3 regions of the Vibrio rotiferianus genome follow, and region 1 is predicted to be linked to each of the others. Evidence: predicted binding sites of a transcription regulator. Region 1 holds the regulator's gene; each other region holds the start of a gene.
What was found. The regulator MetJ, encoded in region 1, represses methionine synthesis genes. The targets are predictions, from matches to a motif close to TTAGACNTNTANANGTCTAA.

Region 1 (7,448 bases):
GGAAGAAGCCCTAATGGTGACGATTGCTGGTATCGCAGCAGGTATGCGTAACACTGGTTAAACTACGCAGAAAAAACCAAAAGGCTGAGCGAAAGCTCAGCCTTTATTATTACCCACCAATCACTTTCACTCTCAGAACAAGAAATAACCAGTAAATAACTCCAAAGAAAAAACAAAAAGTCCCAGCATTACAAAACAAAACACTACCAAAAAACACTATTGAGTATTTTATTAGTTTTTTTGGGTAATTTTGTCCTAGTATTCCACTTCATGCTTATTATTTATATACTACTTGCCTGCTGGAAGCTCACAAGTCCAATCAAATAAGCTCCAGCTCGATGGGCACCCCATCACTCTAGGTGATAAACGGCTTTAAGGTGACAGGACCAACATTGTTGGTGCTATTTACACATTAAAAAACTCAAGCGTCATTAAGAACGCAACTGAAAGTGTAGATAGCTTGTTTACAAGTTTATTGACCATTTGGATTGAAGACATGTCATTACCACACGTAATCTTAACTGTACTTAGCACTCGCGACGCTACCGGTTACGACATCACTAAAGAATTCTCAGCTAGCATCGGTTACTTCTGGAAAGCAAGTCACCAACAAGTTTACCGTGAACTAAACAAAATGGCTGAGAAAGAACTGGTTACTTGCGTATTAGAACCTCAAGAAGGCAAACCAGACCGCAAGGTTTACTCAATCACTGACGCTGGCCGCAGCGCGCTGGGAGAGTGGTTTGATCAACCAACAGCACACCCAACGGTACGTGACGAATTCTCTGCGAAACTGATCGCTTGTGCAGTACAACCTGCGGCACCGTTCCGTGATCAACTTTCTGAGCTTGTAGAAGAATCTCGTAAGCTGGTTTCTCACTACAAAGAAATCGAAGCAGCGTACTACGCAACACCATCAACGCTAGACAAACAAGCGCGTCTAGAACGTCTAACACTTCGTCGTAATCTAATGCTACGTGAAGCGTGGATTAACTGGGCGGAAGAAGTACTGACTGAACTTGAAGTGATCGGCTAATTCTGTCACTTAAATTGAAACGAAAAAGGCTTGCCGATGGGCAAGCCTTTTGTCTACCTGGGAAAGTGTGTTAAGCGCCAACAGCCACTTGTGGACGTACACCTAGAGTATGGCATAACGCATAAGTCATCTCTGCACGGTTAAGCGTATAGAAGTGGAAATCTTTCACCCCTTCACGGCTTAGTACACGCACCATATCAATCGCTTGGCTAGCACCAACGAGCTGGCGTGTCACAGGGTCATCATCCAAGCCTTCAAACTGCTTGCTCATCCAACCTGGTACTTTCACATTGTTCTGCGCCGCAAAGCGAGAGGCTTGCTTGAAGTTTGAAACCGGCAAGATGCCCGGAACAATTTCTACATCGATACCTGCCGCAACACAGCGGTCACGGAAACGCAGGTAAGACTCCACATCAAAAAAGAACTGAGTAATCGCGCGGTTAGCACCTGCATCCACTTTACGTTTTAGGTTAAGAAGATCCGATTGGGCGCTTTTCGCTTCTGGATGTACTTCTGGGAATGCCGCCACTGAGATATCAAAATCATGACGCGCTTTAAGCAACTCTACCAAGTCCGATGCGTACATATCTGGCGCACCACCACCTGGTGGAATGTCACCACGTAAAGCAACGATGTTTTTGATACCGTTATTCCAGTAATCATCAGCAATATCGATCAACTCATCACGAGTTGCATCGATACACGTTAGGTGGGGTGCAGCCACAAGGCCGGTCGCCGCTTTGATTTCTTTAATGATTGAGTGAGTTCTGTCACGCTCGCCTGAGTTTGCGCCGTACGTTACAGAAACGAATTTTGGTTGAAGAGTTTTAAGACGATGTACTGAGTTCCACAGTGTTTCTTCCATCTTCTCACTGCTTGGTGGAAAAAACTCAAATGAGACGTTGATATTATCTGATAGTTCAGCGATGTTCTGGTTTAAGGCATCAATGTGCCCTGCATGCGTATATCCCATCTTACTCTCCCTGTGGCAACTCCACCACGAAATCAAAATTCCTTAAATCGACGTTTAGACGTCTATATGTCTACAGAATGTATTGAATACGATTTAATGTCAACCTTGTGATTATGAATTTTTTTCAAGTTCATAATGAGGATAGTTCAAGTTGCTGTGCGGCTAATCCTTAGCCGAAATTTCCTATTCAGTATGGCATTATCAAAATAATAAAAAACCCCGGAGATAGTCCGAGGTTTTGTTGTCGTTCGCAAAAATTGGTTTGGTTAGATTAGAACAAACCTGCCAAGCGATTCAGGTCTGATTGAATCGCCCCAGCGGTCACTTCACGCCCTGCACCTGGACCACGAATCACTAATGGGTTGTCTTTGTACCATTTACTCTCGATAGCGAAGATGTTGTCACACGGCAGCAAGTTCGCCAGTGCGTGCTCGCGTGATAATGCTTCAACACCCACCGTTGCTTTGCCATTACGCTCTAAACGCGCGACATAACGCAACACTTGATCGTTTTTCTGCGCTTTGGTCAGACGCTCTTGCAGAATCTCACTTAGTATATCGCCATGATCAAAGAACGCATCCAAGCTCAATTCTCGCAATTCCTCCGGTACAAGTGATTCCACTCTCACGTTCTCCGGCTCAATATCTAAACCTGATTCGCGAGCGAGGATAACCAGTTTACGCATCACGTCAGATCCATCTAAATCAGAGCGAGGGTCGGGTTCAGTCAAACCTTGTTGCCATGCTAAATCGACCAGTTCAGCGAACGGCACTGAGCCATCAAACTGCTGGAATAACCACGATAACGTACCAGAGAAGATGCCTGATAGGGCGACGATATCATCACCACTTTCACGCAAATCTCGAACGGTATGGTTTATCGGCAGCCCTGCACCAACGGTGGCATTGTACAGCCAGTGGCGACCAATCTTAACAAAAGCGTCTTGTACTTGATGGTAGTACTGACTACCAGCTGAGCCGGCCACTTTGTTCGCCGAGATAAGATGAATACCTTGTTGCGCGATCTCCACATAACGTGCCGCTAAATCTTTACTGGCGGTGACATCAAGCACCACCGCTTCATCAAAATTCTGAATCGCACCAAGCTTAGTTAACCACTTATCATCATTCTCGATACTCTCATCATTAAAACGCTGGGCAACTGTTGCTGCATCGATACCATTTTCATCGAACCAATAAGTCTGGCTATCGACCACTGCCACTAGCTCAAAGCTCATACCGTGACGTTTTTCGAGCTCTTCTTTTTGCTCAGAAAACAGCGCTAACCAACTTGAGCCAATGTTGCCTTTACCGCACAAGGCGACAGCGACACGCTTCTGTGCTTGAAACAGTTGGCTATGAATACTTTGCACTAATCCTTCCACTTCTGCGCGGCGTAACACCGCGACCAAGCTCAAGCCAGATTCCGCCTCAGAAATAAACTCCACCGGTGAATGCTTTAGCTGTTGGTAAAAACCAAAGCAGTGATTTGCGTTTTTTGTCACGCCAGCACCGACGGCAGCCAGCAGTGAGTAGCCTTCTTTGAGTTTGATCTCTGCTTCAACGGCTAACTCTTGCAGATAAGCTAATGCGCCGCCTGCAATCTCAGCGGTGTAGGCCAAGCGCAAGGTTTGCTGATCCTCTTGCGCTTCAAACGCCAATGGCTCTAGTTGGGCACGCTTTAAGGCTTGCAATACTTCTTTCTGCGCACGCTCAAAGTCGTGACCGTGGATAAAAGACAGTTGAACCAACAACACTTCATCAAGAGACGTAATGATTTTAGCACCGCGACCTGAAGCCAATACGCGCTCAATACGCGTTGAACCTGATTCCGGTTGATAGCTGCATTTGAGGTTCAAATCCATCGTGCTTTGAGCAACAGGCTGTAGTGTACGACTGTGCAGCACTGGCGCAGCCAAACGCGCAAGTTCACTCGCCTCATCTAAACGCAGCAGCGGCAACAAGCAAGCATCCGACACTAAACGTGGGTCTGCACTGTAAACGCCAGCAACATCGCTCCAGATGGTCACTGTGTTTACCTCAGCCAATGCACCAATCACCGTTGCTGAATAGTCAGAGCCATTACGCCCCAGCAGTACCGTCTCACCAGCTTCGTTTTGTGCCATAAATCCGGTGATGATTACGCGTTTATGGTTGTGTTGAGTCAATGCTTCTTTGATCAATGCATAAGAGCGAGCTCGGTCAACTTCTGGCTGTGTTCCAGCTTCTGCGCGTAAAAAGGCGCGAGAATCTTGCGCTACCGCAGGAAGATCCTGTTGTGATAACAGTGCAGCCAGTAAGCGTGACGACCATACTTCACCATGCCCAAGCACTGCTGCTTTTTGCGCCTCTGTAAGTGGCGCAGTTAACTCTGCTAGGGTACTGAATTCATCTTGAAGAGAAGCAAGCAGTTGCGCTTGCACTTCACCTTCTAGTAAAGCTTCTACCAATTCAGTTTGGAACTGTCGCAAGCTCTGCAACGCTTCATGGGCAATGCGACCGTCTTTATCTAAGCCTTCTAAAAACTCGATCAAGCGATTGGTGGTTTTCCCTGCCGCAGAGACCACCACCAAGTCATTTTCTGCCGAATACTCTTTAAGAATACTCACCACGCGCTGGTAGCATTCTGGGTTCGCTAAGCTGCTGCCGCCAAATTTATGCAGCTGACGTTGTACACTCATGACCTTCCTCTCCCAACTACTGTGCTGCTTTCGCGAATGCTTGCTCAAGATCGGTAATCAGATCCTGCGCATCTTCCAAGCCAACAGATAACCGTAGCAACTGCTCAGAGACACCTGCTTCAGCCAGTGCTTCTTCACCCATCGCACGATGCGTCATTGAAGCTGGGTGGCAGATCAAGCTTTCTACCCCGCCTAGCGACTCTGCAAGAGAGAAGAGTTCAAGTTCTTTAACAAACACTTTTAGCTGCTCAAATGAGCCAGCAAACTCAAAGCTCAGCATTGAACCAAAACCTGATTGTTGTTTTTTCGCGATGTCGTGACCCGGATGCTCTGGCAAACTTGGATGATAAATCTTCGCCACCAAAGATTGCGTTTGTAAATACGTCAACACTTGCTGAGAGCTTTCTTCGTGAACTCGCATTCGTGCACCCAACGTACGAATTCCTCTAAGCGTCATGTAGCTATCAAATGGTGTACCCGTTGCACCAATGCAGTTGCCCCACCATGCCAACTCTTCAGCATGCTCTTCGCTTTTAGTGATCACCACACCACCAATCACGTCAGAGTGACCATTAATGTACTTCGTCGTTGAGTGGATAACAAAGTCCGCACCTAGATCTAAAGGCTTTTGGTACACAGGTGTCAAAAAGGTATTATCCACTGCGACTAATGCGCCTACCTGCTTCGCTTTCTCGCATACTGCCGCAATATCGACCACGCGCACGAGCGGGTTAGACGGTGTTTCTAGTAAGACAAGCTTTGGCTTTTTAGCAATCGCAGCATCCAGAGCTTGCTGATCCGATTGGTCGACAAACAGAACTTTAAAATCACCTTTGCTTGCTCGAGTATTGAACAGACGATAGGTCCCCCCGTAGCAATCGTGTGGCGCCACAATTAAGTCATCAGGACCAAGAAATGCCGATACCCAAAGGTTTAATGCCGACGTACCGCAGTTAGTGACAACCGCACCTTTACCTGATTCAAGTTCATATAGCGCTTTCTCCAGCAGACCTCGGTTTGGGTTACCGGAACGGGTGTAATCGTACTGTGGAACTTCACCAAATGCAGGGAATCCATAGTTAGTAGAAAGGTAGATTGGTGGTACAACAGCGTGGTATTGACTGTCTGACTCGATACCAGTGCGTACAGCAATGGTCGCAGGCTTACGGGTGCTCATGGGTGTATCCTTTCACGGGTGGTGACATCTAAATGGGAATGCGCTATATCTAGCTTATGCTGCTCACTTGATTAATACTCTTCCCTGACTATTAACCTCACTTTACTTGTCTAAAAATGAGACGTCAACACTTCTAGACGTCTATATGTCTTTGCTTATGGCGGTAAATGCAGCTAAAATCAGCACCTATATTTATTTTTCTAACTTATTACATTAATGAAGGTGCGCAATGGCTGACTGGAATGGCGAATACATTAGCCCGTATGCTGAGCACGGTAAAAAAAGCGAACAAGTAAAAAAGATTACCGTCTCTATCCCGCTAAAAGTTTTAAAGGTGCTGACTGATGAGCGAACTCGCCGTCAGATCAACAACTTACGCCATGCAACTAACAGTGAACTACTATGTGAAGCGTTCCTACATGCGTACACAGGTCAACCACTGCCAACTGACGAAGACCTTCGTAAAGACCGTCCAGATGATATTCCTACAGAAGCGAAAGCGCTGATGACGGCTATGGGCATCGAATTCGAAGCGTTTGACGAAGAATAATTGCTTACAAATTCGTTAGCATGATGACGCTACGCCGGGGGTAGCTTCAGAGCAAACTAAAAAGGGACGCTACTGCGTCCCTTTCCTTTATCTGAAGAATTCTATTCTATCACTTACTCAGCCATGTAATTTTCTGGCATTTCAATGCGAGCAACACCCGAATCAACTGCTGCTTGAGCAACGGCTTTCGCAACACGTGGTAACAGACGCGAATCCATTGGTTTTGGAATGATGTAATCAGAACCAAACTCTAGCTTATCTACGCCCGCCGCCTTCAGTACCGCTTCAGGCACAGGCTCTTTAGCCAACTCACGAATCGCATCAACAGCCGCTAACTTCATCTCATCGTTGATTTCGCTTGCACGAACGTCCAACGCCCCACGGAAGATGAATGGGAAACACAGTACGTTGTTTACTTGGTTCGGGTAGTCACTACGACCAGTACCCATGATCAAGTCATCACGCACTTCGTGAGCCAGTTCAGGTTTGATTTCTGGATCTGGGTTTGAACATGCGAACACAACTGGCTTGTCTGCCATTAGCTTCAACGCTTCTGCTGGTAGTAGGTTTGGACCCGATACACCCAAGAACAGATCCGCACCTTCAATAACATCTTCAAGCGTGCGCTTGTCAGTGTTGTTTGCGAACAACTGTTTGTATTCGTTTAGGTCGTCACGACGTGTATGGATCACCCCTTTACGATCCAGCATGTAGATCTTCTCGCGCATTGCGCCACATTTGATCAACAGCTCCATACATGCCACAGCTGCAGCACCAGCACCAAGACAAACGATGGTTGATTCTTCTAACTTCTTACCTTGCAGCTCGATTGCATTCAGCATACCCGCTGCCGTTACGATTGCTGTACCGTGTTGGTCATCATGAAATACTGGCACGTCACAACGTTCGATAAGACGCTTTTCAATCTCAAAACAATCTGGGGCTTTGATATCTTCTAAGTTGATACCACCGAAAGTGTCAGCAATGTTTGCTACTGTGTCGACAAATTCGTCGATCGTACGATGTTTTACT
Region 2 (7,448 bases), 1.1 Mb from region 1:
CGAGACATCATGGGCACCATGACCAACACTTTAATTTTGGCGTTTGCTGGTGGTTCATTGACGACCATTATGATGGTGTGGGGGCTTAACATGCCGGCGAGTCAGTTTATGAATATGCCGCTGGTGGGCCTCGCAGTCGTGAACGCGTTGGCGGGTAGTGTGGGGATTGTGCTGACTATTCCTTTTACTGCGTTTCTAGCGCCTTATGTGTTCAAGCATCCTCAAGTGGAAGAACAGGTGAAAAAGAACGTTGAGCAAGACGAAGTTCAGCTGTTCTAGCGATATAAAACCGCAATGAAAACAAATACAAAAAGGGCGCTCCGATGAGCGCCCTTTTTAAGTTTCAAGTGTTGTAGAAAGGGGCGATTACCAACCTTTAACTACGCCACCTTTGAAGATGTCTTTCGCTGCTTCGTAAACTTCATCAGTTTGGTATGCTTTCACGAAGTTTTGTACGTTAGCTGCTTGAACGTTGTCTTCACGAGCAACGATTAGGTTTACGTATGGAGACTCTTTGTCTTCTACGAAGATACCATCACGCTCAGGTGTTAGGTTGATTGAGCTTGCGTAAGTCGTGTTGATGATAGAAACCGCTACGTCATCAAGAGAGCGTGGAAGCTGTGCTGCATCTAGCTCTACGATTGTAATGTTTTTCGGGTTACCTACGATGTCACGTACCGTCGCTAGCAGATCAACGCCATCACGTAGCTCGATCAAACCTTGTTGCTCAAGAAGCAGCAGAGAACGACCTAGGTTTGTTGGATCGTTTGGTACCGCGATGCGTGCGCCGTCTTCGATCTCATCCACTGATTTTACTTGCTTAGAGTAACCTGCGATTGGGTATACGAAAGAGTTGCCAGCCGTTACTAGTTTGTAGCCACGATCTTTTACTTGCTGATCTAGGTATGGCTTGTGTTGGAATGCGTTCGCATCGATTGAGCCATCATCTAGTGCTGCGTTTGGTGTTACGTAATCGGTAAAGGTAACCAACTCAACATCCAGGTTGTATTTCTCTTTAGCAACTTTTGCTGCAACTTCCGCAACTTGAGCTTCCGCACCTGCCATTACGCCAACTTTTACTTTGTTCACGTCGACTTCTTTGTCCCCACAACCAGCAAGAACCAGTGCAGAAGCGGCAGTTGCAACAGTCAAAAGACTCTTAAGGCTAAATTTCATCTTTATCTCCTTATAATTGGTATTTTCAATTCTTATCTGTGGTCTACGCGGCGTACGATTGCATCACCGATAGACTGAATAATTTGTACTAGAACAATCAGCATCACGACTGTTACTGCCATGATCACTACGTCGTAACGGTGGAAGCCATAACGGATAGCTACGTCACCAAGACCACCGCCGCCTACCGTACCTGCCATTGCTGAGTAGCTCACTAGCGTTACTAGAGTAATGGTTACTGAGTTAACAATAGTCGGCATTGCTTCAGGAAGCAGAACTTTTGTGATGATTTGTGTTGGCGTCGCGCCCATAGATTGCGCGGCTTCAACCAAACCTGATGGTACTTCTAGTAGTGCGCCTTCAATGAGACGCGCCACAAATGGGATAGCACCGATAGTTAAAGGAACAATCGCTGCTGTTGTACCGATGAAGGTACCAACCAACAGTTTGGTTACTGGAATAATCGCAACCATCAGTACTAGGAAAGGAACCGAGCGACCGATGTTAACGATGGCGCCAAGCACACGATTAAGTTTGGTGTTTTCCAGCAAGCCACCTTTTTTAGTGGTATGCAAAATTACGCCGAGTGGAATACCCACTGCGAAACCAACGATGCCTGCAACGGCAACCATGTAAAGGGTTTCCCATGTTGCGCCCAAAAGTAGGTTGCTGTTTAGGCTCAGCCATTCAGAAATCGTATTAAAGGACATAGCCAAGTACCTCTACTTTCACGTTATGCTCACGCAGGAACTCAATCGCTGCGTTATCGTCTTCTTCGTTGCCAAACAGCTCCGCAACCATCATGCCGAACTTCACGCCGCCAGCGTAATCCAGATCAGAGCTTAGGATGCTCACGTCGATGTTGTACTTACGTGCGATTTGCGTCATCAGAGGGGCATCCACGGTTGCGCCAGTAAACTCTAGGCGAACCAATGGGTAGCTGTTTTCTACGCGCGTGGTTTGTAAGCGTGCTTGGTAATCTTCTGGGATAGAAAGATCCAAAGTAGAGCGAATGAACTCGTGTGCCAGTGCAGTTTTCGGATGCGCGAAGATTTCACCAACGGTGCCTTTTTCCACTAGTTCACCATCACCGATGATCGCCACTTCGTGACAGATGCTCTTAACCACTTCCATTTCGTGAGTGATCAGAAGAATGGTGATTTCGAGTTTGCGGTTGATTTCTTTTAGTAGCTCCAAGATGGACTGAGTCGTTGCAGGGTCCAGCGCGCTGGTTGCTTCGTCACATAGCAGCACGCTAGGGTCTGATGACAATGCACGAGCAATCGCCACACGTTGCTTTTGACCACCACTTAGGTTTGCTGGGTAGCTTTCATGTTTGTCTGCAAGACCAACGAGCTTAAGAAGCTCTGTCACTTTTGTTGTGATTTGCGCTTTGTCTTTACCTGCTAGCTCAAGAGGGAGTGCGACATTGTCGAAAACGGTGCGAGACGACAGCAGGTTAAAGTGTTGGAAGATCATCCCGATGTTACGGCGAGTTTCTCCCAATTGCTTTTTGCTTAATTTGGTTAGGTCAACGCCATCTACGATGATGGAACCCGAAGTTGGTGCTTCCAGCATGTTTACACAACGGATCAGGGTACTTTTACCCGCGCCCGATGAGCCGATAACACCAAAGATGGTGCCCTTTGCGATATCTAGATTAATGTCCTTAAGGGCAAGAATTTCCTTACTGCCTTGGTAGAACACTTTATTGACGTTTTTTATTTCTATCATGTTTCAACCTGCACAGAGATACTGGGAATTTCGCTGTTAAAAACGGCTTTTAACAGGAGTAAATTTTGAACTCTATCTCAATTCTCAGTTGATGCTATGGGTTAAGCTGGTTTAAGTCAATAGATATTTTTACGTCTAGACGTCTAAATGTATGGATGTTCTGTCGGGAAAGTAAAATAGAGAATGTTAGAGGGAGAGAAGCAAATAAGAGGGATATTCAAGATTTACCGATTCTCGGGCGACAAATCAACTGTTTTGTCGCTCACTCACGCCAATTAGATAGTGTGAGTGCTTATAAGGTATGTAATAATCTGATGAAACCGAGTAAATAGAGAAATACGTTTTGGCAAAACCTGCTGTTTTTATCGATCGTGACGGCGTGATCAACGTTGACCACGGCTACGTTCATGACGAACATGATTTTGAGTACATTGACGGTGTCTTTGAAGCGACGAAAGCGCTGAAAGATAAAGGCTACCTGTTGGTGCTTGTGACCAATCAATCCGGCATTGCACGTGGTAAATTCAGCGAAGACCGTTTCTTATCTCTGACTCAGTGGATGGACTGGAACTTCGCTGATAATGGCGTTGAGTTCGATGGTATCTACTACTGCCCACATCATCCTGAACATGGCATTGGTGAGTACAAGCAAGATTGTGAGTGCCGTAAGCCAAAACCTGGCATGTTCATTTCTGCACGTGACTTCTTGAAGATCGACATGGAGAAATCTGTGATGATCGGCGACAAAGCCGAAGATATGATGGCAGCAGAAGCGGCAGGCGTTGGCACTAAGATTTTGGTTCGCACTGGTAAGCCAGTAACAGAACAAGGCGAAGCGATTGCAACAGTAGTATTAGATAGCATTGCAGACGTGCCTGCATACCTAAACAAGTAATCTTCATTACTGACTGAGATAAGGGAAGGCGCTGCTTCCCTTTTATTTGATTCCTTCTTTTAGTCTGAACACTTATGAGCAAAAAACTCACCATTCTTGATATCGCGAAATTGGCTGGCGTGGGCAAATCGACGGTCAGCCGTGTGCTTACCAATGATCCCAAGGTAAAACCGCAAACGCGTGAGAAGGTAGAGCAAATCATTCGTGAATCAGGCTATGTCCCATCAAAGTCTGCGCAGTCGATGCGTGGTGGCAGTCAAAAGGTGATCGGCGTGATCATCTCTCGTTTAGATTCACCATCAGAAAACCGCGCCGTTGGCACCATGCTCAACGCTTTATACTCAGCAGGGTACGATGTCGTGATCATGGAGAGCCAATTCGATCGCGATAAAACTAATGAGCATTTGGATGTGCTTAAACGTCGCAATGTCGATGGGGTGATCGTGTTTGGCTTTACTGGATGTGATGAGCAAGCGTTAGCGGAGTGGGGCAATCGCATAGTCGTGATCGCGATGGACACGCAAATGGTTTCCTCGATCAACTACGATAACCAAGGCGTTATCGATATGGCGCTCTCTCATTTGGAACAACAATCTATTTCTCGTATTGCCTACATTGGTGTTGATCCAGAAGACCGCACCACGGGTCTTGCTCGCCTTAATGCTTACCAAGCTTGGTGTGAGAAAAAGCGCATCGAACCTCGCTTTCAAACCGGCAAGCTCAACCACGAAAGTGCTTATCATCTGGTGGATCAAGTCCTTCAATCCGATACGCAAGCCATCGCTTGTGCGAGTGACACCATCGCTCTCGGTGTGATTAAACGTCTGCAAGAAATGGGACGTGAAGATGTGGTGGTCACTGGTGTGGGTGGCAATGAACTACTTTCTTTTCTCTTCCCGAATGTCTTTAGTGTGGATCCTGGCTACTCTCATGCTGGTGAAAAAGCCGCTAACATGCTGATTAATCAATTAAATGGTGATGAGTCTGTGGTGCACTTTACCCAGAATCCTATCCGCCATTAATCCACGTTTCGATGATCTGCTCTAAAATTATACTGTGATCATTCTCAATTAATGGGACTGTTCCCATTTTGTTTTTGAATGCGAAATGGCACTATTAAAATCATTGAGTGGGAATGTTCCCATTATAAAAAATAAAACGATGAATTGAATGTATCCAATACAGGGTGGACAAAGTTATGAGTAAGATTGCGCGTCAAGACGTACAGCGTCTTATTGAGCTGGTCGGGGGATCGGACAATATTGCCAGTGTAAGCCACTGTTTAACTCGCTTGCGTTTCGTGTTGAATGACACTGACAAAGCCGATACAAAACAGTTAGATGCACTACCTATGGTGAAGGGCTGCTTTACCAACGCAGGTCAATTTCAGGTCGTAATCGGCACTGAAGTTGATGAGGTTTACAAAGTTCTGATCGAGCTTAGCGGCAAAAGTGAAGCGAGCAAAGATGAATCTAAGAACGCTGCTCGTCAAAACATGAATATCGTTGAGCGTGGTATTTCCCACCTTGCTGAAATCTTTGTACCACTGCTACCAGCGATCATCACCGGTGGTCTGATTCTTGGCTTCCGTAACGTGATTGGTGACATCAAGATGTTTGATGGCCAAACGTTAACGGAAATCAGCCAGTTTTGGGCTACGGTACACTCTTTCTTATGGCTAATTGGTGAGGCGATCTTCTTCTTCTTACCAGTTGGTGTGTGTTGGTCGACAGTGAAAAAGCTCGGCGGTACTCCGATTCTGGGTATCACATTGGGTGTCACTCTGGTTTCGCCACAGTTAATGAACGCCTATCTGATTGGTAAGCAAGTGCCTGAAGTATGGGACTTTGGCTTATTTGCCATCGAGAAAGTGGGCTATCAAGCGCAAGTGATTCCGGCGATGTTAGCCGGTATTGCACTGGCATTTATCGAAACTAACTTAAAACGCATTATTCCATCTTACCTCTACCTAGTGGTCGTGCCGTTTGTTTCTATCATTGTGTCTGTGATTCTTGCGCACTCTATCATTGGTCCATTCGGTCGTATGTTGGGTGACGGCGTTGCTTTCGCTGCGAAAGCTGCCATGACGGGTGACTTCGCGATGATTGGTTCAACCATCTTCGGCTTCCTATACGCGCCATTGGTGATTACCGGTATTCACCACACCACCAACGCGGTTGACCTTCAACTGATGCAAGAGCTAGGCGGCACGCCAATTTGGCCTTTGATTGCACTTTCAAACATTGCTCAAGCATCTGCAGTAGTTGGCATCATTATCATCAGTAAAAAACACGGCGAGCGTGATATCTCAGTGCCTGCGGCTATCTCTGCTTACCTTGGTGTGACTGAGCCAGCGATGTACGGCATCAACTTGAAATACAAATTCCCAATGCTGAGCGCGATGATCGGTAGTGCGATTGCCGCTGCTATCTGTGGTAGCGCAGGTGTGATGGCGAACGGTATCGGTGTGGGCGGTTTGCCGGGCATCTTGTCTATCCAACCACAGTTCTGGGGCGTATTTGCTCTGGCGATGTTGGTGGCGATTGTGGTCCCAGTGGCACTGACCCTTGTGTTGTATAAGCGTGCGCAAATGAAAGGCGAGTTAGAAACCGCTAGCGCGTAATTCGAACTGAGGCAGTGATTTGGCTGCCTCGTTTATCTCCTCGATTTTTTAAGATTTTTAAGTTTCCGTTTAATGGTAAGTGAGCATTAGAAATGGCAATGACCAAGCATGATGAGAGTTGGTGGAAAACCGCAACCATCTACCAAATTTACCCAAAAAGCTTTTGTGACAGTGGAAGTAAAGGCACGGGTGATATTAAAGGGATCATTTCTAAACTGGATTATCTAAAACACCTTGGTGTGGATGCGATTTGGCTGACGCCGGTTTATCAATCGCCAATGATCGACAACGGTTATGACATTTCCGATTATTACGCGATCAACCCAGATTTCGGCACTATGCAAGATTTCGATACCCTGTTGGCAGAGGCTCACCAACTGGGTATTCGAATCATCATGGACATCGTGGTCAATCATACTTCGACAGAACACAAGTGGTTCCAATCAGCACTGGGTGACAAAAACAGCCCATACCGTGATTACTACATCTGGAAAGATCCGGTTGATGGCGCAGAGCCAAACAACTGGCAATCTAAGTTTGGAGGCAATGCTTGGGCACTGGATGAAAAAACGGGCCAGTACTATTTGCACCTTTTTGCTAAAGAGCAAGCGGACTTAAACTGGGAAAACCCGGTAGTGCGTGAAGAAGTGAAAGAAGTCATCAGCTTCTGGGCAGAGAAAGGTGTGGATGGTTTCCGTCTTGACGTTATCAACCTGATTTCCAAGCAGCAAGATTTTCCAAGTGATGATATTGGTGATGGTCGCCGCTTCTACACCGACGGCCCACGTGTGCACGAATACCTTCAAGAGATCAGTGAAGCCGTGTTCCAAAAATATGGCAGCGTGACGGTAGGTGAAATGTCTTCCACCACGCTAGAGCATTGTCAGCAGTATTCAGCGCAAGATGGCAAAGAGCTGTCGATGGTGTTCAATTTCCACCACCTGAAAGTCGATTACCCGAATGGTGATAAGTGGACGAAAGCGCCGTTTGATTTCATCCAACTGAAACAGATCTTCAATC
Region 3 (7,448 bases), 1.6 Mb from region 1:
TGAGGCAGGCGGACAGCGGTCGTTGCTGCATCGTGACGCGATGGACGAATCGTGATCGGCTGTGCGACGGGCTCATCTTTTTTGGTATCGCACTGAGTTTCCACTTCGTAAGGGTTCTTAGGTACGAACGCTTCTTTACGAGGTTTCTCAATGCGAGAAGAATCGATAATGGTGTAGCCTTCTGGCTCTGCCGCAAGGTTTACCGCAGTACCGCGAATGTTGGTCATGGTCGAAATGTCTTCGCCATCGGCAAGACGGTGCGCGACTTCCACTAGGGCACGTTCTGCGTTACCAAAAAGAAGGATGTCCGCTTTTGCATCGAACAGAACAGAGCGGCGAACTTTATCAGACCAGTAATCGTAGTGAGCCACACGACGCAAACTTGCTTCGATACCACCAAGAACGATAGGTGTGCCTTTATAGGCTTCACGACAACGCTGTGAATACACCAAGGTTGCACGATCAGGACGTTTACCGCCTTCGTTGTTTGGCGTGTACGCATCATCGTGACGAAGCTTTTTATCCGCCGTGTAACGGTTGATCATCGAGTCCATGTTACCCGCGGTGATCCCGAAGAACAGATTTGGCTTACCAAGCTGCATGAAAGCATCTTTGTTGTTCCATTCTGGTTGAGCAATGATACCGACACGGAAGCCTTGTGCTTCCAGAAGACGACCAATGATCGCCATACCAAAGCTCGGGTGGTCCACGTACGCGTCACCCGTGACAATGATAATGTCACAACTATCCCATCCTAGGGCGTCCATTTCTTTGCGGCTGGTCGGCAAGAAAGGTGCCGTACCAAAACACTCAGCCCAGTATTTTTTGTACTCATGAATAGGAGTAATGTCGTTGGTCATATTTTGCTCTCTGTTCCAGGGAGCGCGAATTATAGCGATTTGGTGATCAGGTATCTACAGGCAAGTGACATATCTCTCTTAGTTCTAATCGTATTGCCAATAGAGAATTGAGCAAGTTGGTTCTTAAGTGAGCGGTTCAGCAATTTTGTCCTTATTTCATATAGGGTTAAAGGTGTTGATCGAACTCAAACTTTAGCCAAAAGCTATGGTGTTCATGTTATGGAGTATGTCTATACTCAAATTGACGCATAGTCTGTGCTAGGGAATAAGTGAGGTTAAGTGATGACAGAACTACTTAACGCGGTGTCGCAATCTGAGCCCACACTAAAAAGTGAAACAAAGGTCATAAACTGGTCGTTGAATATCGATACGCAAGTATTTGAGTGTGATCAGCAAGCCTTAATGAAAAGTTGCGAAATAATGGTACCGTTGACCTGTTTTGAACAGTTGTTCGATTACATGTCGCCAGAACAAAAAGAAGAGGCGTCAATTCGGTTTAGTAGAGTGAAAGCATTAGGTGGGGAAGAGTTTTTTTCGTGCTGTATTACCCCCCAGCCTGATGTTTTTGTTCATATTGAATGTCGGTTCGAAAAGATAAATAGCGCTTATATTCAGGGGTCATTGATTCCTCAAATCAAAGTCAAAGGGCAACAAGAGCAAGCCAAAATTTTAGAGACGCTTTTCAATTTACCAAACGTGGGTGTTTTGGTTGCTGACTCCGAGACCAGAATACTGGGGTGTAATTCCGCATTTGAAAATCAGATGGGTTACCAAAACCTTGATATTGTTGGCTTAAAAACTCAAATCTTCAGTTCAGAGTTACACAGCAAAGAGTTTTACGAGAATATTTGGCGAGAGGTGGAAACTGAGGGGGGCTGGAGTGGTAATTTGCTCAGCCTGAATGCTTCCGGTGGCGATCAGGCTCACCATCTTTGTCTCTATAAACTTGCTTTATCGAATGAACGCGTTCTCTATATTGGCTTTTCAACAGATATATCCGCTGCTTTATTCAGGCTTACAAATGCTAAAGAAACCAACTCCCATTGGATCAGTTATTTACCAAACAAAAATGAGTTTGAGAAGAAACTCACCGCTTTGTGCACTGACGATATAAAGAACGATATTAAGATTGTTATGACTATCGCACCTAACTTTAGCTCTCAATTTATGGTTGAAGAGCAACTGGGTCTATCTGATTTCTTAATGCGTAGTAAACATGTCAGTCTAGCGAGTCAGCTTACTAAAAATGTCTTTTCTATTTGTATACAAACACCTAAATGTCGATGGCTTAGCCCTTTACGATTGATACAAATTGCAATTCGAGGATTTTTCGCTGAACTAAGGGCGGAAGTTGGCTCTGAAATGCACGATTCCGTTGTCGCAGGTCGTACAGGTGTTTCGGTCATCGGATATGATACAGACAGCCCAACCAAAGCGATTGTGCAAGCTGCACAAGCAATGGTTTCTGCTAAATCTGGGATTGAGAATTACTTCAATTTTTACAATAGTGATTTGCACACAGAGTTAGTAAAACGACTGCAATTAGAAAGTGTCTTGAGAGAGAAAATTGCCAGTAGGGAAGTTGATGTTTATTTCCAACCAATCATAGAGGCAAGAACTGGTCGAGTGGCTAAGTTTGAGGCGCTTGCTCGCTTTCATTTACAGACTCAGCAATGCAGTACTCAAGAAGTGATCGCCATCATTGAGGATTTAGAGCTGGTCTCTGCACTTGATGATCTTGTGTGTCAAATAGCCATTGAGAAGTTTCCACACTTGCAGCATGTTTACGGCGAGGACGTAGGCTTAACGATTAATCGTTCGTTGAATACGCGGTTGGATTCTCTCCAGGTAATACAAAATTCCTTTGAAATTATCCAATCTAGTAAGGTTGATCCTAGAGTGGTAACAGTGGAGTTGACCGAAACCGCATACTTTGAACAAGATGTTGAGCATAAGCTGGCTTTGGAGCAAATACGTCAGCACGGTATCAGTATTGCTATTGACGATTTCGGGACGGGGTATTCTTCTTTTTCATACTTAGAGGATGGTCAATTTGATGTCCTTAAAATTGATAGAAAATTTGTTCAGAACCTAACGGAAGGTAGTACCAAATACAATATTGTCAAAATGATCACTCAACTCGCTCATAACCTGAATGTAAAAGTGATAGCTGAAGGTGTTGAAACCGTGAGTGAGCTGAGGGCATTATCCAGAATTGGCGTGGACTATATGCAAGGTTTTGTGTTCTCAGAGGCATTACCTTTGTTGGCGTACGATAAAGCTATCAGTTATGAGCATCTGTTTGAGGATGTGCAATCAAAGCCAAACCCAAATGCAACATTGCTTTCGCTGTGTCATTCAAACGTTCACCACCTTGACCCGGGTGATCCGTTGTCTCTTGCGGTAGAGTTTATGAACTTGAACCCTGACTCTCCACTCGTGGTTGTGGACGAGAAGCAATGTGTAGGAGTGGTATTAAGAGAGCACATAAGTTTGCACTTGACGCCCTCTATGGGAACCGATTTAGAAACAGAGAGAGAAGCTAGAGTTTGGAAGAAACCTGTCAATCAAGTGATGAGTACCAAATTCCAGAGTGTAGAAGCAAGTACACAACTCAAAAATATTCCAGAGTTGCTGCAAGCAGACATTGCCTTTCCGTGGGTGGTATGTGACGAGAAGCATCACTATCGAGGTGTTATTACACAAGCTGACGTCTTACATTACTTAGCAAATAGTTAGCAAACCATTACTCGAAGGGTGGCGAAGCAGTAGTCTGAACAAAGGCTATTTGCTATTATCGCCACCCCAAAATGACTTTTGAGTTTGCATTCAACATGATTCAACAACTGCTGTTAACTTTTCCTCCTATGCTATTTGGCGCCCAAGCGCTGTTGACCTTGCTTTTGATTAAGGGCGATATCTGTCCGGGTCAACGTGGTCGTCTGCACAAGATGTTGCCATCAATTGGCATTCTTTGGTTAGCAGTAGCATCGCTTCGTATTGAAGCATTCATGATTGTGTTCGCTATCTTCTATTTTTACTCACAAGTTCAAACCAAAAAGACACGTGAAAAAGGTCCTTTATGGGCGCTGCATCTTGCGAACGGTTTGGCGTTTGCTTATGTGAGCATTCAAGTGATAGAACAACCGCACTGGGCTGCTTCCGCTTCTATGGCTCTGATGGTTTTCTTCTTAGGGGCAGTATTTGCTCAGCTTCTACTTGTAATAGCGCGTAGTCGTTTGCAAGCTTTCCATCGCATTCTTCCAGTGACAGGCGTGGTATCAGGTATGCTGTTGGTGGTGATGAGCCTGTTCTCTGCCTATCAATTAGATGAAGTGACGCTTAACTCTGTTACTCAACATATCTTGGCGTCATTGGCGATGCTGATTATGGCGATCGTGGTTTGGTGCTGGCATATCTTTACCCATAAGACACCAAACAAAGTCCAAGTTGCAGCGGCATTGTTACTTGCTCTTGCTTCAATGACCAGCCTTCAAGGTCTATTCCTGCTTAGCGCATAAGCCTATCTGTTTAACACTCCTATCAGAATTCTTATTGATGAGCTCGGGATTTAGACCGAGCTCACTTTCAAATCATTAGATTAAGTCTACGCTTTAGATATAGCCTCTATTGGTTTAGAGCGCGCCAAGACGCATGTGCTCAACAGAATTGAGGCAGAATACCTTGTTTTAGAGGAGTGTCGCTATGGACTTAAGCAATGTGAGTAACTGGGACAGCATTATCTTGCTGGGTATCGTGAATGAAAAGTTGCGCTTAGAGTGCGACAGCTTTGAAGAACTGGTTTCTATGTATGAGATGGACGTGGAATCGGTGGTGGGTAAGCTTGATATGCTTGGTTACCAATACGACCCACTTACCAATCAATTCAAATCCTACGAACGTTAATTTCGTTTCTATATCCCATATTTTAAGCCATCTTGATGCCGTCAAGGTGGCTTTTGCATTGTTGGCGCGCGGTGGCAAAGAAGGCTTGCAGGTAACGCTTATCCTTTTCTGAGTTGCGTGTTGCTGCAAACAGGCGACGCCACAACCCATCCCCAAATGGCTTGCTGGTGATGAGCCCTTGTCGCGAAAACTCCGAAATAGCCCAATTAGGCAACGCCGCGACGCCCAATCCTGCTGACACCATTTGCACTAGCATCAAGGTATTATCTGCCTGTTTCCATTTGGCTGGTTCCACACCTGCTGGTTGCAAAAAGTGTTTTACCACATCCAACCTCTGTTTCTGAACCGGGTAGGAGAGCATGGTTTGATCGGCAAGATCTTCTGGTTCAATGATCTCTTTATTGGCAAGCGGATGGCTGGTGGACGTGATCAAGCGCATTTCGAAATCAAACAGTGGCTCATAATGCACTTCAGAGCGTGGCTGAATATCGGAAGTGATCACTAAATCAAGTTCTCCGGCGAGTAATGCAGGTAGAGGCTCAAAGCCAAATCCGGAGGAGAAATCGAGCGTGACACTTGGCCACGTCAACTGATATTCCTTCAGTGCAGGCATCAACCACTGGAAGCAAGAATGGCACTCAATCGCCATGTGCAAGCGGCCGTTAACGTCCTCTTTTAGGCTGGCCAGCTCGTTCTCGGATCTGGCGATCTTTGGCAATATTTCGTCAGCAAGACGCAGCAGGATCTCTCCTTCAGAAGTGAATTTTACTGGGCGAGTTTTTCGCAAAAACAGCTGACCACCAATGCGAGATTCTAGGTCTTTGATTTGGTGTGAAAGGGCGGATTGCGTTAAGTGTAATGCCGTCGCGGTCGCAGTGAGTGACCCAGTATCTCTTAACGAGGTGAGGGTACGTAAGTGTTTCAACTCTATCATGAATCCCTTTCATCCTTATGTGTCTTCCATGAGCCATATTAACTTACCGATAAAAAATGGATATGTAAACGTCTAGACGTCTATTTGTGTCAATCTAGTGCGAGTGAGATCGCTCACTATGAATTTTTTTAATAAACAAGTTGAATAATTGGATGTTGTTCAATTCATGCATGAGAGAGATAGTTTTAGCCATTCAGACATCTTGATGAATTTCATTCCCGATGTGCTGACCTCAATATCAGAAAATGAATAAGGAATACGGACATGGCTACGACAACGCATATTCTTGGTTACCCACGCATTGGCGAAAAGCGCGAACTGAAGTTTGCACAGGAGAAATACTGGCGAGGTGAAATCGATCAAGCTGAGCTTAAACGAGTCGGCGCGGGACTACGCGAGAAAAACTGGAACACCCAATCAGAAGCGGGATTGAGTTTCGCAACTGCCGGAGATTTTGCTTGGTACGATCACGTATTAACCACGACGCTGCTTTTGGGGCATGTTCCTAAGCGTCATGCAACTGGCTTCCCAGATCTGGATACCTTATTCAAAGTGGGTCGTGGTCAGTCTCAATCGGGGTGTGGCTGTGCAGGTGCAGCGGCCTCTGACATGACCAAGTGGTTCAATACCAACTATCACTACATTGTACCTGAGTTCAGTAAGGACGATACATTTGAAGTCAGCTGGCCACAGTTGTTTGAAGAAGTGAACGACGCAATCAAAGCGGGGCATAAAGTAAAGCCTGTGTTGCTTGGTCCTCTTAGCTATCTGTACTTGGGCAAAGAAGTAGAAGAAGGCTTTGACCGCCTTACCTTACTGCCGAGATTACTAACAGCGTACCAAGCGATTTTGTCTAAGTTGGCAAGCCAAGGTGTGGAATGGGTACAAATTGATGAGCCAATTCTTTCACTTGAACTTGAAGATAAGTGGGCTGACGCGTTTAACTTGGCTTATCAAGTGATCCGAAGTGATGTGAAGGTGCTTCTCACGACCTATTTTGATTCTGTTACTGACACGATTGATAAGGTGATAGCTCTGAAAGTCGATGGCTTGCATATTGATTTGTCAGCCGCTCCAGAGCAGCTAGAGGAAGTTGTCGCTAAACTACCACAAGGTTGGGTACTTTCTGCTGGTGTGATAAACGGCCGTAATGTTTGGCGCTCAGATTTAAGCTCCCAGTTAGAGCGCTTGCAACCAATCAAAGACAAACTTGGTGATAGGCTTTGGATCGCGAGTTCTTGTTCACTTCTGCATAGCCCTGTGGATTTGGAATTGGAACCAGCGCTAAGTGATGAGGTGAAAAGTTGGTTTGCGTTTGCAAAACAAAAAGTGACTGAAGTAGCGCTACTTGGACGCGCACTCGATGGTGACCACAATGCGATCCTCGCTTGTGATACATATAGCCAGCCAATAAAAGCTCGTAAAACCGCGACTCACGTAAACAAGCCACATGTGCAAAATCGTTTGGAAGGGATTTCGGCTTCTTTGACGGAGCGCAGTGCTCCTTATGTCGAGCGTGCGGCGCATCAAGCCGAAGTACTAGGTTTGCCATTGTTGCCTACTACGACTATCGGTTCTTTTCCCCAAACCGGTGAAATACGTGTTCAGCGCAGTGCGTTCAGAAGCGGTCAACTTTCAGAGGCTGAGTATCATCAAGCGCTGAAAGGTCACATTGCCGACGCGGTAAAGCGTCAAGAAGCGCTCGACCTTGATGTATTGGTACACGGTGAAGCTGAACGTAACGATAT

Region 2: metN (methionine ABC transporter ATP-binding protein MetN) is a predicted target of MetJ. The motif match lies at 3,038-3,057, and genes of this name have one in related genera.
Region 3: metE (5-methyltetrahydropteroyltriglutamate--homocysteine S-methyltransferase) is a predicted target of MetJ. The motif match lies at 5,765-5,784, and genes of this name have one in related genera.

The regions. Positions count from the first base shown of each region.
Region 1 is NZ_CP018312.1:126,079-133,526, reverse strand. It holds gene ppc (phosphoenolpyruvate carboxylase) at 1-61, shown strand, start outside; gene BSZ04_RS25490 (PadR family transcriptional regulator) at 497-1,036, shown strand; gene metF (methylenetetrahydrofolate reductase) at 1,107-2,009, opposite strand; gene BSZ04_RS09640 (bifunctional aspartate kinase/homoserine dehydrogenase II) at 2,281-4,689, opposite strand; gene BSZ04_RS09635 (O-succinylhomoserine (thiol)-lyase) at 4,706-5,866, opposite strand; gene metJ (met regulon transcriptional regulator MetJ) at 6,096-6,416, shown strand; gene BSZ04_RS09625 (malic enzyme-like NAD(P)-binding protein) at 6,530-7,448, opposite strand, start outside.
Region 2 is NZ_CP018312.1:2,389,344-2,396,791, reverse strand. It holds gene BSZ04_RS20245 (YibE/F family protein) at 1-279, shown strand, start outside; gene BSZ04_RS20240 (MetQ/NlpA family lipoprotein) at 367-1,176, opposite strand; gene BSZ04_RS20235 (methionine ABC transporter permease) at 1,209-1,886, opposite strand; gene metN (methionine ABC transporter ATP-binding protein MetN) at 1,876-2,910, opposite strand; gene gmhB (D-glycero-beta-D-manno-heptose 1,7-bisphosphate 7-phosphatase) at 3,254-3,805, shown strand; gene treR (trehalose operon repressor TreR) at 3,880-4,827, shown strand; gene treB (PTS trehalose transporter subunit IIBC) at 5,004-6,428, shown strand; gene treC (alpha,alpha-phosphotrehalase) at 6,521-7,448, shown strand, end outside.
Region 3 is NZ_CP018312.1:1,827,111-1,834,558, reverse strand. It holds gene BSZ04_RS17620 (YgiQ family radical SAM protein) at 1-860, opposite strand, end outside; gene BSZ04_RS17615 (EAL domain-containing protein) at 1,143-3,599, shown strand; gene BSZ04_RS17610 (hypothetical protein) at 3,671-4,381, shown strand; gene BSZ04_RS17605 (DUF4250 domain-containing protein) at 4,566-4,766, shown strand; gene metR (HTH-type transcriptional regulator MetR) at 4,789-5,700, opposite strand; gene metE (5-methyltetrahydropteroyltriglutamate--homocysteine S-methyltransferase) at 5,965-7,448, shown strand, end outside.